One region of the Streptomyces sp. NPDC058620 genome, then DNA from elsewhere that is predicted to be linked to it. Evidence: riboswitches for the same ligand, from Rfam matches in the RefSeq annotation. Region 1 holds a riboswitch; the other holds the start of a gene.
What was found. A riboswitch is a leader RNA that binds a small molecule or an ion and turns the genes downstream of it on or off. The one in region 1 is predicted to bind S-adenosylmethionine.

Region 1 (7,255 bases):
CCACTCTCCGACCGGGACCGAGCGCTGCTCGCCCTGGAGCGGCGCTCCTGGGCGGGGCCGGGGGCGAAGGAACGGGCGATCCGTGAGGAGCTCGGGATGTCGCCGGTTCGCTACTACCAGCTGCTGAACGCGCTGATCGACGATGTGCGGGCGCTGGAGGAGGACCCGGTGACGGTGAACCGCCTCCGAGCGGTACGGGCTGCCCGCCGCGACCGCCGCTGACCGTGCGCCTCCGTCGCGGGGCTCCGCCCCACACCCCGGTCCTCAATCGCCGGGCGATAGAGGGCACAGGGGTTCGGGGCTGAGCCCCGGGAAGACCGTTGCCGCTATAGGGTCGACGCATGGGCAGTCATCCCGTTCACCTGCCGGCCCCGACCACCGCGGCCGGCCGCGAAGGTCTCGCCGCGATCCTCGCCCGGCCCGACCGAGCCGTGGTCGCCCTCGATTTCGACGGCACGCTCGCCGACATCGTCCCCGACCCGGAGCAGGCCCGCGCCCACCCCGGCGCCGTCCCGGCCCTCGCCGCACTCGCCCCACGCGTCGCGTCCGTCGCCGTGATCACCGGCCGCCCGGCCGGCGTCGCCGTGCGGTACGGCGGCTTCGCGGGGGTGCCCGGTCTCGATCACCTCGTCGTCCTCGGCCATTACGGCGCCGAACGCTGGGACGCCGTCTCCGGCACCGTGCATGCCCCCGCCCCCCACCCCGGCATCGCCGCCGTACGCGCCGAACTCCCCGGTGTGCTCCATGAGGCGGGCGCCTGGCACGGCAGCTGGGTGGAGGAGAAGGGACAGGCCGTCGCCGTACACACCCGCAGGGCCGAGGACCCGCAGGCCGCCTTCGAGTCGCTCCGGGGGCCCCTGGGCCGGCTCGCGGCCGCGCACGGGCTGATCGTCGAACCGGGCCGCCTGGTCCTGGAGTTGCGCCCACCCGGCATGGACAAGGGCGTCGCTCTCGCCGAGTACGTACGGGAGACGGACGCCGAGTCCGTCCTGTACGCCGGTGACGACCTCGGCGACCTCGCCGCCTACGCCGCCGTGGAGAAGCTCCGCACCGAGGGCCCGGACGGCATCCCCGGCCTGCTGATCTGCAGCGGCAACGCCGAAGTGCCCGAACTCGCCGAGCGGGCCGACCTGTTGGTGCCCGGCCCGGCCGACGTCGTCGGTTTCCTGTCAGCCCTCGCGCAGCGCCTCTAGCTGGTCCAGGAACCACTGCTGCGGCGGCAGCGCCGTCGCCGCCGCGGCCAGTGCCTTCGTGCGGTCGGCCCGCTCGTCGTGCGGCATCGACAGCGCCTGGTGCAGCGCCTCGGCCGTGGCCGACACGTCGTACGGGTTCACCACGATGGAGGCGTCGCCCAGCTCCTCGTACGCCCCCGCCTCCCGCGACAGCACCAGTACGCAGCCGTCGTCGGAGACCACGGGGACCTCCTTGGCGACCAGGTTCATACCGTCACGGATCGGGTTCACCAGCGCCACGTCGGCCAGCCGGTACGCCGCGAGTGAGCGCGCGAAGTCGTCCTTGACGTGCAGGATCACGGGCGTCCAGCCAGGCGTCCCGTACTCCGCGTTGATCTCGTCGGCCAGCGTCTGCACCGCCGCCGTGTACTCCCGGTACACCACGAGGTCCTGCCGCGAGGGATAGGCGAACGCGATGTGGGCGACCCGCTCGCGCCACTCCGGGTGCTCCGCCAGCAGCGCCCGGTACGCGAGCAGCCCGCGCACGATGTTCTTGGAGAGCTCCGTCCGGTCCACCCGCACGATCGTCCGCCGGCCGGGACCCACCTGCTCCCGCAGGGCTTCCATCCGCTCGTCCACGTCGGCCTCGTGCGCGCGGCGGCGCAGGAACTCCGCGTCCGCCCCCAGCCCGTGCACCCCGATCCGGGTGCGGCCGGTGCCGCCCAGGATCTCCGTGCAGCAGCCGATGAAGGCGTCGGCCCACCGCCGGGTGAGGAACGCCGCCCGGTCGGCGCCGAGAATGCCCCGCAGCAACTGCTCCCCGATGTCGTCGGGCAGCAGGCGGAAGTAGTCGACGGGTGCCCACGGGGTGTGCGAGAAGTGCCCGATCCGCAGATCGGCACGGAGCTCGCGGAGCATGCCCGGCACCAGTGCGAGGTGGTAGTCCTGCACGAGGACCGCCGCCCCCTCGCCCGCCTCCTCGGCGAGCGCTTCGGCGAAGGCCCGGTTGTACGCCTCGTACGAGGCCCACTGCCGCCTGAACTCCGCGTCGAACGCGGGCTCCAACGGGGTCTGGTACAGCATGTGGTGGACGAACCAGAGCACCGAGTTCGCGATGCCGTTGTACGCGTCGGCGTGCAGAGCGGCGTCGATGTCGAGCATCCGTACGCCCGGTTCGGCGACCCCCTGCCTGACCGCCTCGCGGTCGCCGTCGCTCAGGGCCGCGCACACCCACAGCTTGTCGTCGACCGCGCTGAGGCCGGAGACCAGGCCGCCTCCGCCCCGTTTCGATGTGAGCGAGCCGTCCTCGCCCCGGGTGTACGACACCGGGCCGCGGTTGGACGCGACGAGAACCTGGGCAGCGTGCTCGGAAACCATGTACCGGAACCTAGCCGCTTCCGTAACCCCCCAAACGTGAGTACGGCCCCCGGCTGGGCGGGCTGGCGCCCCGCCGGTCAGCCGTGGTCGCGTTCGCGTCCCCGGCCGCGCGCCGCCGCGCGGGCGACCGCCCCGGCCCCGGTCAGGGCGAACCCGAGGCCGCCGAGCAGCCACAGCCGCTCGCTGTTGCCGCCGGTCTCGGCCAGGGAGCCGTGCGCGGGGCGCGGCACCTCCGTGGCCGGGGCGGCGGCGGCCGGTGCCGGGGTGGCCGGCCCGGCCACGAGGGAGCCGAGCACGGCCAGGGGAGCGGCGTATGCGGGCAGTCGGCGCCACCGGCGCAGAGCGGCCCTCGGTCGAGAAGAAGCCATAGAAGGGAAATGTAGGGAACTTTTATGACTGAACCGGTTACGCCGCGCGATGGGACAGATACTCCTCGATGTCCCGCATCGGAGGCCGCTCCTCCGTATCGACCGCATGGGTGCACGGCACGAAGCCGTTCTCGCCCCGCTCGAACTGGGTCAGCACCGGTCGCACCAGGTGCCCCCGGGAGAGCCGCGTCTGTGCGGTGCGGTAGATCGTCGCGGCCATCCTGCCCAGCGCCTGGCCGTCCTGGTGACGGTGTTTGCGTACGCCGACGTCGACCTGGGCCAGTGCGTCCAGGCCCACCAGGTGCAGCGAGTCGATGAGCAGTCCCAGCTCCACTCCGTAACCGACGGGGAAGGGCAGCTGTTCGAGCAGGGAGCGCCGCACCGCGTACTCGCCGCCGAGCGGCTGGACGAAACCGGCCAGCTGCGGCCAGTGCAGATTGAGCAGGGGCCGTGCGACCAGTTCAGTGACACGACCGCCCTGACCGGCGGTGTTGCCCAGCGGCCGGTCGTACATCGCCTTCACGAACTGCACCGAGGGATCGGTGAGCAGCGGCCCGACGGTCCCGGAGACGAAGTCCGCGGAGAAGTCCTTCAGGTCCGCGTCGACGAAGCAGACGATCTCACCGCTCGTGACCAGCAGTGACCGCCACAGGACCTCGCCCTTGCCGGGGATGGCGGGTATTCGGGGGAGGATCGCGTCCCGGTGCACCACCCGGGCGCCCGCCTCCGTGGCGACCCGCGCGGTCGCGTCCGTCGATCCGGAATCGATGACCACCAGCTCGTCGATCAGCGGCACGCGCTCCATCAGCTCGCGCCGGATCGTCGTCACGATGTCGCCGACCGTCGCCTCCTCGTTGAGGGCGGGCAGGACGACGCTGATGCTGCCGCGGCGTGGGTCCCGGGTCCTGGCGGCCGCGAGACGATCCAGCGGACGATCGGCGGCCGACCAGGAACGCCTGGTCAGCCAACGTTCCACCTCTTCGATCACGGTCGAATCTCCCTGCGTGTGATCCATCTCGCGGTTCGGACGACTCTCTCAACCGTCCGAGGCTTCGGTTACAGTCTTGAACAACGCGGACGGCCCTCGCATCTCGGGGTCGCCCGCCGACAAACGCCTGGATCGGTGATCCAGCGCCACAGCGCTCATCCAGAGGGACTGAGGGAACGGCCCGTTGAAGTCCCGGCAACCCCCCCATCGACCGCGAGGTCACGGTGGGGAAGGTGCCAAATCCGTCTTGTGGCGAAATTCGCCATGAGGAAGATGAGGAGAAAGGGCCTCCGCCAGCATGGCTGTGCAGACTGAACTGACGAACACCCCTTCCACTGTGGACCTCGGTCCCGCCGCGGCGCTTTCCTGCCGTGAGTGCGGCGAGCGCTTCGAGCTCGGTCCCCTCTTCGCCTGTGCGTCCTGTTTCGGGCCGCTCGAAGTGGCGTACGACCTGCCGAGCGGCTCTCCCGACGAGCTGAAGAAGCGCATCGAGGCCGGACCCAACAACATCTGGCGCTACGCGCCGCTGCTGCCGGTCCCCTCCGATGTCGCGGACAAGCCCAACATCAACCCCGGCTTCACCAAGCTGGTCAAGGCCGACAACCTCGCCCGTGAACTGGGCGTCACCGGTGGCCTGTTCGTCAAGGACGACTCCGGGAACCCGACGCACTCCTTCAAGGACCGTGTCGTCGCGATCGCCGTCGAGGCCGCCCGCGCCTTCGGCTTCACCACCCTCTCCTGCTCCTCCACCGGCAACCTCGCCGGTGCGGTGGGCGCCGCCGCCGCCCGCGCCGGCTTCCGCTCCTGCGTGTTCATCCCGCACGACCTGGAACAGGGCAAGGTCGTCATGGCCGCGGTGTACGGCGGTGAGCTGGTCGGCATCGAGGGCAACTACGACGACGTCAACCGCTTCTGTTCCGAGCTCATCGGCGACCCGCTCGGCGAGGGCTGGGGCTTCGTCAACGTCAACCTGCGTCCGTACTACGGCGAGGGCTCCAAGACCCTCGCGTACGAGATCTGCGAGCAGCTCGGCTGGCAGCTGCCCGACCAGCTCGTGATCCCGATCGCCTCGGGTTCGCAGCTCACGAAGATCGACAAGGGGCTCCAGGAGCTCATCAAGCTGGGTCTGGTCGAGGACAAGCCGTACAAGATCTTCGGCGCCCAGGCCGAGGGCTGCTCCCCGGTGTCGGTGGCCTTCAAGGCCGGTCACGACGTCGTGCGTCCCCAGAAGCCGAACACGATCGCCAAGTCCCTGGCGATCGGGAACCCGGCCGACGGTCCGTACGTCCTGGACATCGCCCGCCGTACCGGTGGGGCCGTGGAGGACGTGAACGACGAGCAGATCGTCGACGCGATCAAGCTGCTGGCCCGTACCGAGGGCATCTTCGCGGAGACCGCGGGCGGGGTGACGGTCGGCGTGACGAAGAAGCTGATCGAGGCGGGTCTCCTCGACCCGACGCTGACCACCGTCGTCCTGAACACCGGTGACGGTCTCAAGACGCTCGACGCGGTGGCCGCGACCTCGCAGGCGACCGCGACGATCCGGCCGAGCCTGGACGCGTTCCGCGCCGCCGGCCTCGCCACCAGCTGATCACCCGAGACCGAAGGAAGGCACCCACCATGAGCGTCAAGGTCCGCATCCCCACCATCCTCCGCACCTACACGGGCGGCCAGGCCGAGGTTCCGGCGGAGGGCGCGATCCTCTCCGAGGTCATCGCGTCCCTGGAGAAGAACCACCCGGGCATCGCCGCCCGCGTCCTGGACGACCAGGGCAAGCTCCGCCGCTTCGTGAACGTGTACGTCAACGACGACGACGTGCGCTTCGAGGGCGGCCTGGACGCGGCCACGCCGGACGGTGCCGGCGTCTCGATCATCCCGGCCGTCGCCGGAGGCTGACCGCCGGGCCGGCGCGCGCACGGCCGCCGGCTTCACAGCGTTATCCCTGTTACCCCCTCCGCGAGAGAAGCGGAGGGGGTAATTCTGCATGGTTAAGCGCGGTAGAGTTGGGAAGTCCCCTCCGCTGCCTGTGCCGCCCGCATATGAGAATGCGCCCGGTCGCGATAAGAAGCAGCCAAAGTGTGCGACCCCCTTGAGCCATAAGTGGCCTTTGTCAGGCCCGACTTGCCCAGGAATCTCATGAATTCCCCATATAGGGGCGATCGGTTGTGCCCAGAATTCTCGTCCGATTGACCTGTTGCAGAGGGCAGTTGGGCAGATACATTCGGCCGCGGTCGACGCGTTCCGGCGCACGCACCCTCTCCGGTCGGAGGGTGAGTTCTGACCCGGGCCCGCGAAGTGCGGTCCTGTGCAAGGGCCAGTAATAGGGGAGTTAGGCATGGCTCAGGGCACCGTCAAGTGGTTCAACGCGGAGAAGGGGTACGGCTTCATCGCGGTCGACGGTGGTGCGGATGTTTTCGTCCACTACAGCGCGATCCAGATGGACGGGTACCGCACCCTCGAAGAGGGTCAGCGAGTTGAATTCGAAATCTCGCAGGGCCAGAAGGGGCCGCAGGCGGACATGGTCAAGCTCGCCGTCGGCTGAGCTCGGCGCGGTCGGCCAACGACACTACTCACGCACGTAGGGCCCGTACCCCCAGGGGTACGGGCCCTACGTGCGTCCGGGTGTCCACGCGTCCGGGTGTCCATGCGTCCGGGCGTCCCCCGTGCGTCCGTGTGCCCTCCGTGCGCCTGTGCGCATCCTCCGGCCGGCACCCCGTCCGGGCACGCCCGGTTGTCCACATCCCGAGGGGGACGCTTGCACTCGCAGGGGTCGAGTGCTAATCATTGGCGTTAGCACTCTCCAGGTGAGAGTGACAGAAACTTGGACCGGGCCGGTGAGGCCCGCAGGCTGCGTGGGGCAAGGAACCACACAGCACGCTGGCCGTCCGTCGCGGGCGCCTCTCGGTCCGGAGAATCCACCCCTGTCCGGGAGGACCACTTCACATGGCCAAGATCATCGCGTTCGACGAGGAGGCACGGCGCGGTCTCGAGCGCGGGATGAACCAGCTCGCCGACGCCGTCAAGGTCACCCTCGGCCCCAAGGGCCGTAACGTCGTCCTCGAGAAGAAGTGGGGCGCGCCCACGATCACCAACGATGGTGTTTCCATCGCCAAGGAGATCGAGCTCGAGGACCCGTACGAGAAGATCGGTGCGGAGCTGGTCAAGGAGGTCGCCAAGAAGACGGACGACGTCGCCGGCGACGGTACGACCACCGCCACCGTTCTCGCTCAGGCTCTCGTCCGCGAGGGTCTGCGCAATGTCGCCGCGGGTGCCAACCCGATGGCTCTGAAGCGTGGCATCGAGAAGGCCGTCGAGGCCGTCTCCGCCGCTCTGCTGGAGCAGGCGAAGGA
Region 2 (7,255 bases), on a different contig from region 1:
GTGATGCCGGGCTGGGAGATCAACCTGTGGGGTCACACGCTCGTCCTGGGTGTGTTCATCCCGCTGATGATCTTCCCGCTGGTCCTGGTCGCGATCGCGGTCTACCCGTTCATCGAGTCCTGGGTCACCCGCGACAAGCGGGAGCACCACATCCTGGACCGCCCGCGCAACGTGCCCACCCGCACCGCGTTCGGCGTGGCCTGGATCACGTGGTACTTCGTGCTGCTCGTCGGTGGTGGCAACGACCTGTGGGCCACGCACTTCCACCTGTCGATCAACGCCATCACCTGGTTCGTGCGGATCGCGTTCTTCGTGGCTCCGGTCGTCGCGTTCATCGTGACGAAGCGGATCTGCCTCGGCCTCCAGCGCCGCGACAAGGACAAGGTGCTGCACGGACGCGAGTCCGGCATCATCAAGCGCCTGCCGCACGGTGAGTTCGTCGAGATCCACGAGCCGCTCAGCCCGGGGCAGCTGCACACGCTCACCGCGCACGAGCAGTACAAGCCGGCCGAGATCGGCCCGGCGGTCGACGAGAACGGCGTCAAGCGCAAGGTCTCTCCCATGGAGAAGCTGCGTATCAAGCTCAGCAAGGGCTACTACGGCGAGGACAACCAGATCGCCAAGCCCACTGCCGAGGAGTACAAGGAGATCACCAGCGGCCACGGCCACCACTGATCACCTGAACTGATCGCCACAGCGAGAGCCCCGTCCATCGAGTGGACGGGGCTCTTTGCCGCCCCCGGGGCTGGATAAGGTGGAGGCCATCCCCTTATCGGCTGTGGACCCCAGGAGCGGACCATGAACGTTGTGACCCCGGGCGGCGGCGACAGCGTGGCGGCTCGTTCCTGGCCGGGCGTGCTGAACCCGCTGCTGCGCGGCGAGAACCTGACCTCGGACGACACCGCGTGGGCCATGGACCGCATCATGAGCGGCGAGGCGACCGACGCGCAGATCGCCGGGTTCGCGGTCGCGCTGCGGGCCAAGGGGGAGACGGTCGACGAGGTCACCGGACTCGTACGGACGATGTACGCGCACGCCAACACCATCCACGTGCCGGGCCGTACGGTCGACATCGTGGGGACCGGCGGTGACCTGGCCAGAACGGTCAACATCTCCACCATGTCGGCGATCGTCATCGCGGGAGCCGGAGCCAAGGTCGTCAAGCACGGAAACCGTGCCGCCTCGTCGGCGAGCGGGGCGTCAGACGTCCTGGAGAAGCTGGGCGTCAACCTCGAACTGACGCCGCAGCGGGTCGTGCAGGTCGCCGAGGAAGCGGGCATCACCTTCTGCTTCGCGGTGAAGTTCCACCCCGCTCTGCGGTACGCGGCCAAGGCCCGCAAGGAGCTCGGTGCGCAGACCACGTTCAACATCCTGGGTCCGCTCACCAACCCGGCCCAGGTGCGCGCCCAGGCCGTCGGGGTCGCCGATCTCCGGATGGCGCCCATCGTGGCGGGCGTGCTCGCAGACCGCGGCAACTCGTCCCTGGTCTTCCGCGGCGACGACGGCCTCGACGAGCTGACGACCACGGCGACTTCACGGGTCTGGGTGGTCCGGGACGGTGCGGTGCGCGAGGAGGCGTTCGATCCGCGTGACGTCGGCCTGGAGCTGGTGCCCGTGGAGGCCCTGCGAGGCGCCGACGCCTCGTACAACGCGGATGTGGCCCGACGGCTGCTGGACGGCGAGACCGGGCCGGTACGCGACGCCGTGCTGCTCAACACCGCGGCGGCACTGGCCGCCCTGGACGCCGGGCCGGGCACGCTGAACGAGCAGATCGCCGCCGGGATCGTACGGGCCGCCGAGTCGATCGACTCCGGCGCGGCCAAGCGGGTGCTGGAGCGCTGGGTGGCGGCCAGCAACGCCTGAAACAGGCGCGGTACGCACAGGGGCGCGGTCCGGATGCCGGACCGCGCCTTGCGTATGTCCGCACGTATGGCAAGATGCTGCGCAGGTCATGAGTGACAGCGAATAGGCCCCGGCTCGCTGTCCGGCAACCCTCCGTCCGTGGCGGGGTGCCCCGGGTGAAGACCAGGCCGTAGGCAGCGAGGTCTACGGCAAGCGCGGGCCCCTCGGCATCTGTGAATGCCAACCCCCGGGGTCCTGGTCCCTAGGGAGTCTCTTGTGAGCAAGCGAATGCGTTAGGGCCTCTCCGCCCTTCTCCGCGCACCCTCTTTCCCTTTCTCCTGCGCTGCCGCGTACACGTCGGCGCGCAGAATTCGCCTGCCTGTTACGGGAGTTCGCCATGTCTGTCTCCGCCGCTGCCCTCGACCAGTCCATTTGTGCACCGCTGCCGGTTCTGGGCAAGGACGTCACTGTTCCGCTCGTTACGGGCGGAGAAGTCACCTATGCCGCCCTCGACTACGCGGCCAGCGCCCCGGCACTCCAGCGGGTCTGGGACGACGTCGCCGCGTACGCCCCGTACTACGGCAGCGTCCACCGGGGTGCCGGCTACCTCTCGCAGCTCTCCACGGACCTCTTCGAGAGCAGCCGCAGGACCGTCGCGGAGTTCCTCGGCTGCCGGGCCGATGACCAGGTGATCTTCACCCGTTCGACGACCGACTCCCTCAACCTGCTCGCCGCCGCGCTCCCCGCGGACTGCCAGGTGTTCGTCTACGAGACCGAGCACCACGCCTCGCTGCTGCCGTGGCGCGATGCCCGCGTGACCTACCTCAACGCCCCCCGTACGCCGGGGCAGGCCGTCGAGGCCCTGGAGCGGGCGCTCGCCGAGCGCGACCCCCGCTCGGCGTCCGAGGGCGAGAATGGCAGCCGAGGCGGAGCGAAGCGCAGCGGCCCGGCGCTGGTCTGCGTCACCGGTGCCTCCAACGTCACCGGGGAGCTCTGGCCGGTCAGGGAACTGGCCGCAGTCGCCCACGCCCACGGTGCCCGCATCGTGCTGGACGCCGCGCAGCTCGCCCCCCACCACCCGGTGGACATCGCGGAGCTGGACGTCGACTGGGTCGCCTTCTCCGGACACAAGCTGTACGCGCCGTTCGGCTCGGGAGTCCTCGCGGGCCGCGCCGACTGGCTCCAGGACGCGGAGCCGTACCTGGCCGGCGGCGGGGCCTCGCGCAAGGTCGCCCGGCGCACCGACGGCGGCGTGGACGTGGAGTGGCACACCACCGCGGCCCGCCACGAGGCCGGTTCGCCCAACGTCATCGGCGTCTACTCGATCGCCTCCGCCTGCAAGGCGCTCACCGAGGCGGGCTTCGACACCCTCGTCGCCCGTGAGCAGCACCTCGTCTCGGAGGTCCGCGCCGGTCTCGCCGAGGTCCCCGAGGTCCGGGTGCTCTCCCTGTTCGGCGACGACGCCCCGCGGGTCGGCGTCATCTCGTTCGTCGTCGACGGCTGGAACAGCTCGCACTTCGCCGCCGCGCTCTCCGCGGAGTACGGCATCGGCGTCCGCGACGGACTGTTCTGCGCCCACCCGCTGGTGCGGACCCTGCTGGGCAGTGCCCCGCAGGACCCGGGCGAGTGCGGCGCCCCGGAGGCCGGGCCGGGCGAGCGGTCGCTGAACGCGATCCGGGTCAGCTTCGGTGCCGGTACGCCGGACGAGCACGTCGAGCGTTTCGTACGGGCGGTCAAGGAGCTGGTCCGTGAGGGCGCCCAGTGGAAGTACCGCACGGAGGACGGCCGCTGCGTCCCGGACCGCGGAACGGCTCAGGTCTAGGGTCCCGGGCGCCGGGGGACCGCAACACGTCGGCCGGGCACGGACTTCACCTCGTGCCCGGCCGACGCGCGACGAGGGTTCTAGGCGTCCAGGCCGATCGCGAAGGCCGCTTCGAGGTCGTGCTGCGAGTACGTACGGAACGCCACATGCGTGTCGGTTCCCTCGACGCCCGGGATCTTGCTGATCCGGCCGGGGATCACGTCGGCGAGATCGTCGTGCCTGGCCACGCGGACCATGGCGATCAGGTCGTACGTACCGGTGACCGAGAAGACCTCGCTGACACTGTCCAGCGCGGCGATGGCCTCGGCGATCTCCGGAATCCGGTCCACGCTGGTTTTGATGAGCACGATCGCGGTGATCACGGCTGGCTTTCTCCCTCGGTGGCCGTGGCTGGAGACTTCACTCTAGCCCCACGGTGGTAGCACACCCAGGCGTAGAGGAACCCGGCGGCGAAGCCCGCGATGTGGGCGAGATACGCCACGCCCGGGCTGTTCCCCACGCTCTGCGCCGCCAGCCACTGAAGGATGAACCAGAAGATCAGCACGATCCAGGCGGGGAAGCGCAGCGGCAGGAAGAAGAGGAACGGGAAGATGCTGGTGACCCGGGCCTTGGGGAAGAGGTGGAGGAACGCGCCGAGCACCGCGGAGATCGCCCCCGACGCGCCGACCAGTGTCTGGTCGGACTCGGCGTGCGCCACCGCGTAGACGAGCAGGGCCAGATAGCCGCAGCAGAGATAGAAGACGGCGAACCCGAGGTGGCCCATGCGTTCCTCGGCCATCGCCCCGAACACGTAGAGGAACAGCATGTTCCCGAGCAGATGCAGCCAGCTGCCGTGGACGAAGAGCGCGGTGAGCGGGGTGAGCAGCGCGCGCGTCGAGCCCTCCCAGAGTTCGCTGGGGATCACGCCCCACCGCTCGAAGTACGCGGCCTGCGCGGCGAGCAGCCGGTCGGCCGTGCCGTAGGAGGCGTTGAACCCGGACAGCGGGCTGATCAGGAAGACGGCGCAGCACAACGCGATGAGCCCGTAGGTGACGGGCGCTCCGTCCGCGGCGGCCACCCCGCGGACTCTTCTCGCCTTGTCCCGCCAATCGACTTCCCGCCAATCGATCATGTACAGAGCATGACGCACCGGGGGAGATCGGGACAGACCGCCTCGCCGTGTCTCCGGGTATGCCCGAGGCCGTAGGGTTACCACAGGACATCCGCAGTTCGACGGCGCACCGCGAGATCGTTGAAACAGACAGCTTCAGGCTCGACGAACGACGAAAGAGGACGCAACGATGACGACGGTCCCCATGCCGACCGACGGGACCCGCTGGCGCTGCACGCTCTGCGGAAACCTCACCCGGTTCGACGTGACCCGCTCCTCCAAGGTCGTGGAGTACGTCCATCTGGACCTGGCCGGGGAGTCGAGCGTCGAGGAGCGCGAGGTGGTCAGTGAGACCATCGAGTCGGTGCGCTGCCGCTGGTGCAACGCGGTGGACCAGATCGAGCTGGTAGACAGGCCGGGCGCCGACTCCTGACGGGGCCGCGGACAAACATATTGGGGTGACGGATGGTGGAGCAGCCGAACAGCGGCGCCGAACCGGCCGATGAGGCCGAGGGCGCCGTCGAGGCACTCGACCGCCCGCTGCCCGAGGGAGTGCGACGGCGGGTCATCGCGCTGGTCTCGGACGCGTTCGGCGGCCTGACCGTCGGCGAACTTCCCACGCAGCTCAGACAGTACGCCCGTTTCACTCCGACCCGGCGCGCCAAGTTCGCCGGGAACGCGATGGCGGCTGCCCTGGAGAGCGAGCCGGTGTTCCGCCGGCGCATCGGTGAGCGGATCGCCCAGACGCAGCCCGAACTGGCGGCCTCGCTGGAGGCCGGAGCTCCGCCCGCGGCCGCCGATCCCGTCGATGTGGCCGCCGCGGCCTACGTGCTGCGGCCGGCCGGCTGGGTCAAGCTGGTCGAGGCCGCCGGTGAAGAGGTCCAGCGGGCCGACGCCGAGAGGGCCGACGAGGAGACCCGGCGCGAGCTGGAGCAGCTGCGCGAGGAGCTGGCCCAGGCCCGCAGCCAGACGAAGAGCGAGACCGAGCGGCTGCGTGCCGAACTCGACGCCGCCCGCAAGGAGGCGGAATCGCTGCAGCGCAAACTCCGCAGCGCCCTCAGCGAAGTGAAGCGCAGCGAGGCGGCCCTGCGCCGCGGTGGTGCTGAGGCCGACGCCGTACGGGCCGAGGCCGCGGTGCAGATCTCGGCCGCCGAGAGCGAGTCCCGGCGGCTGAAGGCGCGGCTCGGCGAGGCGGAGGCATCCGTCGAGGCGAGCCGCAGGGCCGCCAGGGAAGGGCGCTCGGTCGAGGACATGCGGCTGCGGCTGCTGCTGGACACGGTGCTCGACGCGGCGCAGGGACTGCGGCGCGAACTGGCCCTGCCGCCCTCGTTCATCCGTCCGGCGGACAGTGTCGAGGCCGTCGAGCCTGGCCGGATGTCGCCCAAGGACATTGCCGCCAGGGCCCTTTCGGAGACCGATCCGGCCCTGCTCGACCAGTTGCTCGCGCTGCCCCAGGCGCATCTGATCGTCGACGGCTACAACGTCACCAAGACCGGGTATCCGCAGATGCCGCTGGAGAAGCAGCGGTTGAGGCTGCTGGGCGGTCTCTCGGTCCTGGCGGCGCAGACGGGGGCGGAGATGACCTGTGTGTTCGACGGGGCGGAGCTGGCTGCTCCGGTCCTGCTCGCGCCACCGCGCGGGGTGCGGGTGCTGTTCAGCAAGGCGGGCGTGACCGCCGACGAGCTGATCAGGCAACTGGCCCGCGCGGAACCGCCCGGCAGGCCCGTCGTGGTGGTCTCCACCGACCGCGAAGTGGCCGACGGAGTGGCGAAGGCGGGTGCGAGGCCCGTCGCGTCCGCCTTGCTCCTGAAGCGGCTTTCGCGCGTCTGACGCGTTGTGTCCCGCATGTGTGACATGCCGCTTTTTTGGGAACGTACCGTCAAGTTGTCGCTACAGGCGGTGTGGTGTGACCAAAGAAGTGCCTGGTGTGGCGAGATTTTGCTCGTGAGGATTTGAACTGATCACAAGTTGGTCACTAAGGTCAGGCCTCGAACCTTCGCACGGTTGATCACCCATCCGGGGTGGCAGCGAAGGAACCGCCGAGTCCGTGATCGCACGGAGCCGGGGATTTCCCTCCCCCACAGCCCGGTAGGCGGCTCGAGGAAGAAGGAGCTCGCCTTCGTGGCGTCCCACCGTCGTCCCAAGCAGCCGAGCCGCACCCGCGTGACCGTGCTCACCGCTACCGCCGCTGCGGCCGTGGCTCTGACCTCTCAGGCGGCGCACGCCGATCCCAAGCCGACCAAGAACGAGGTCAAGGCAAAGGTCGACAAGCTCTACCACGAGGCCGAGGCGGCCACCGAGAAGTACAACGGCGCCAAGGAGCAGCAGGACAAGCTCAAGAAGCAGGTCGACGCGCTCCAGGACAAGGTCGCCCGCGGCCAGGACGATCTCAACACCCTGCGCGGCGAGCTCGGTTCGCTCGCCACCGCGCAGTACCGCTCCGGCGGCATCGACCCGTCCGTCCAGCTCTTCCTCGCCTCGGACCCGGACAGCTTCCTCGA

Region 2: linked by a shared signal. The riboswitch ahead of ACFWSK_RS28625 (aminotransferase class V-fold PLP-dependent enzyme) and the one ahead of thrC (threonine synthase) in region 1 are both predicted to bind S-adenosylmethionine.

Annotation. Positions count from the first base shown of each region.
Region 1 is NZ_JBHXQO010000002.1:119,874-127,128, forward strand. It holds gene ACFWSK_RS02940 (DUF3263 domain-containing protein) at 1-222, shown strand, start outside; gene otsB (trehalose-phosphatase) at 342-1,193, shown strand; gene ACFWSK_RS02950 (trehalose-6-phosphate synthase) at 1,170-2,549, opposite strand; gene ACFWSK_RS02955 (hypothetical protein) at 2,627-2,917, opposite strand; gene ACFWSK_RS02960 (glucosyl-3-phosphoglycerate synthase) at 2,955-3,905, opposite strand; SAM riboswitch class I at 4,058-4,185, shown strand; gene thrC (threonine synthase) at 4,204-5,496, shown strand; gene ACFWSK_RS02970 (MoaD/ThiS family protein) at 5,526-5,801, shown strand; gene ACFWSK_RS02975 (cold-shock protein) at 6,241-6,447, shown strand; gene groL (chaperonin GroEL) at 6,849-7,255, shown strand, end outside.
Region 2 is NZ_JBHXQO010000042.1:36,361-43,615, reverse strand. It holds gene ACFWSK_RS28635 (cytochrome bc complex cytochrome b subunit) at 1-675, shown strand, start outside; gene trpD (anthranilate phosphoribosyltransferase) at 799-1,863, shown strand; SAM riboswitch class IV at 1,948-2,064, shown strand; gene ACFWSK_RS28625 (aminotransferase class V-fold PLP-dependent enzyme) at 2,240-3,664, shown strand; gene ACFWSK_RS28620 (Lrp/AsnC family transcriptional regulator) at 3,745-4,026, opposite strand; gene ACFWSK_RS28615 (rhomboid family intramembrane serine protease) at 4,023-4,775, opposite strand; gene ACFWSK_RS28610 (hypothetical protein) at 4,945-5,187, shown strand; gene ACFWSK_RS28605 (NYN domain-containing protein) at 5,223-6,584, shown strand; gene ACFWSK_RS28600 (NlpC/P60 family protein) at 6,876-7,255, shown strand, end outside.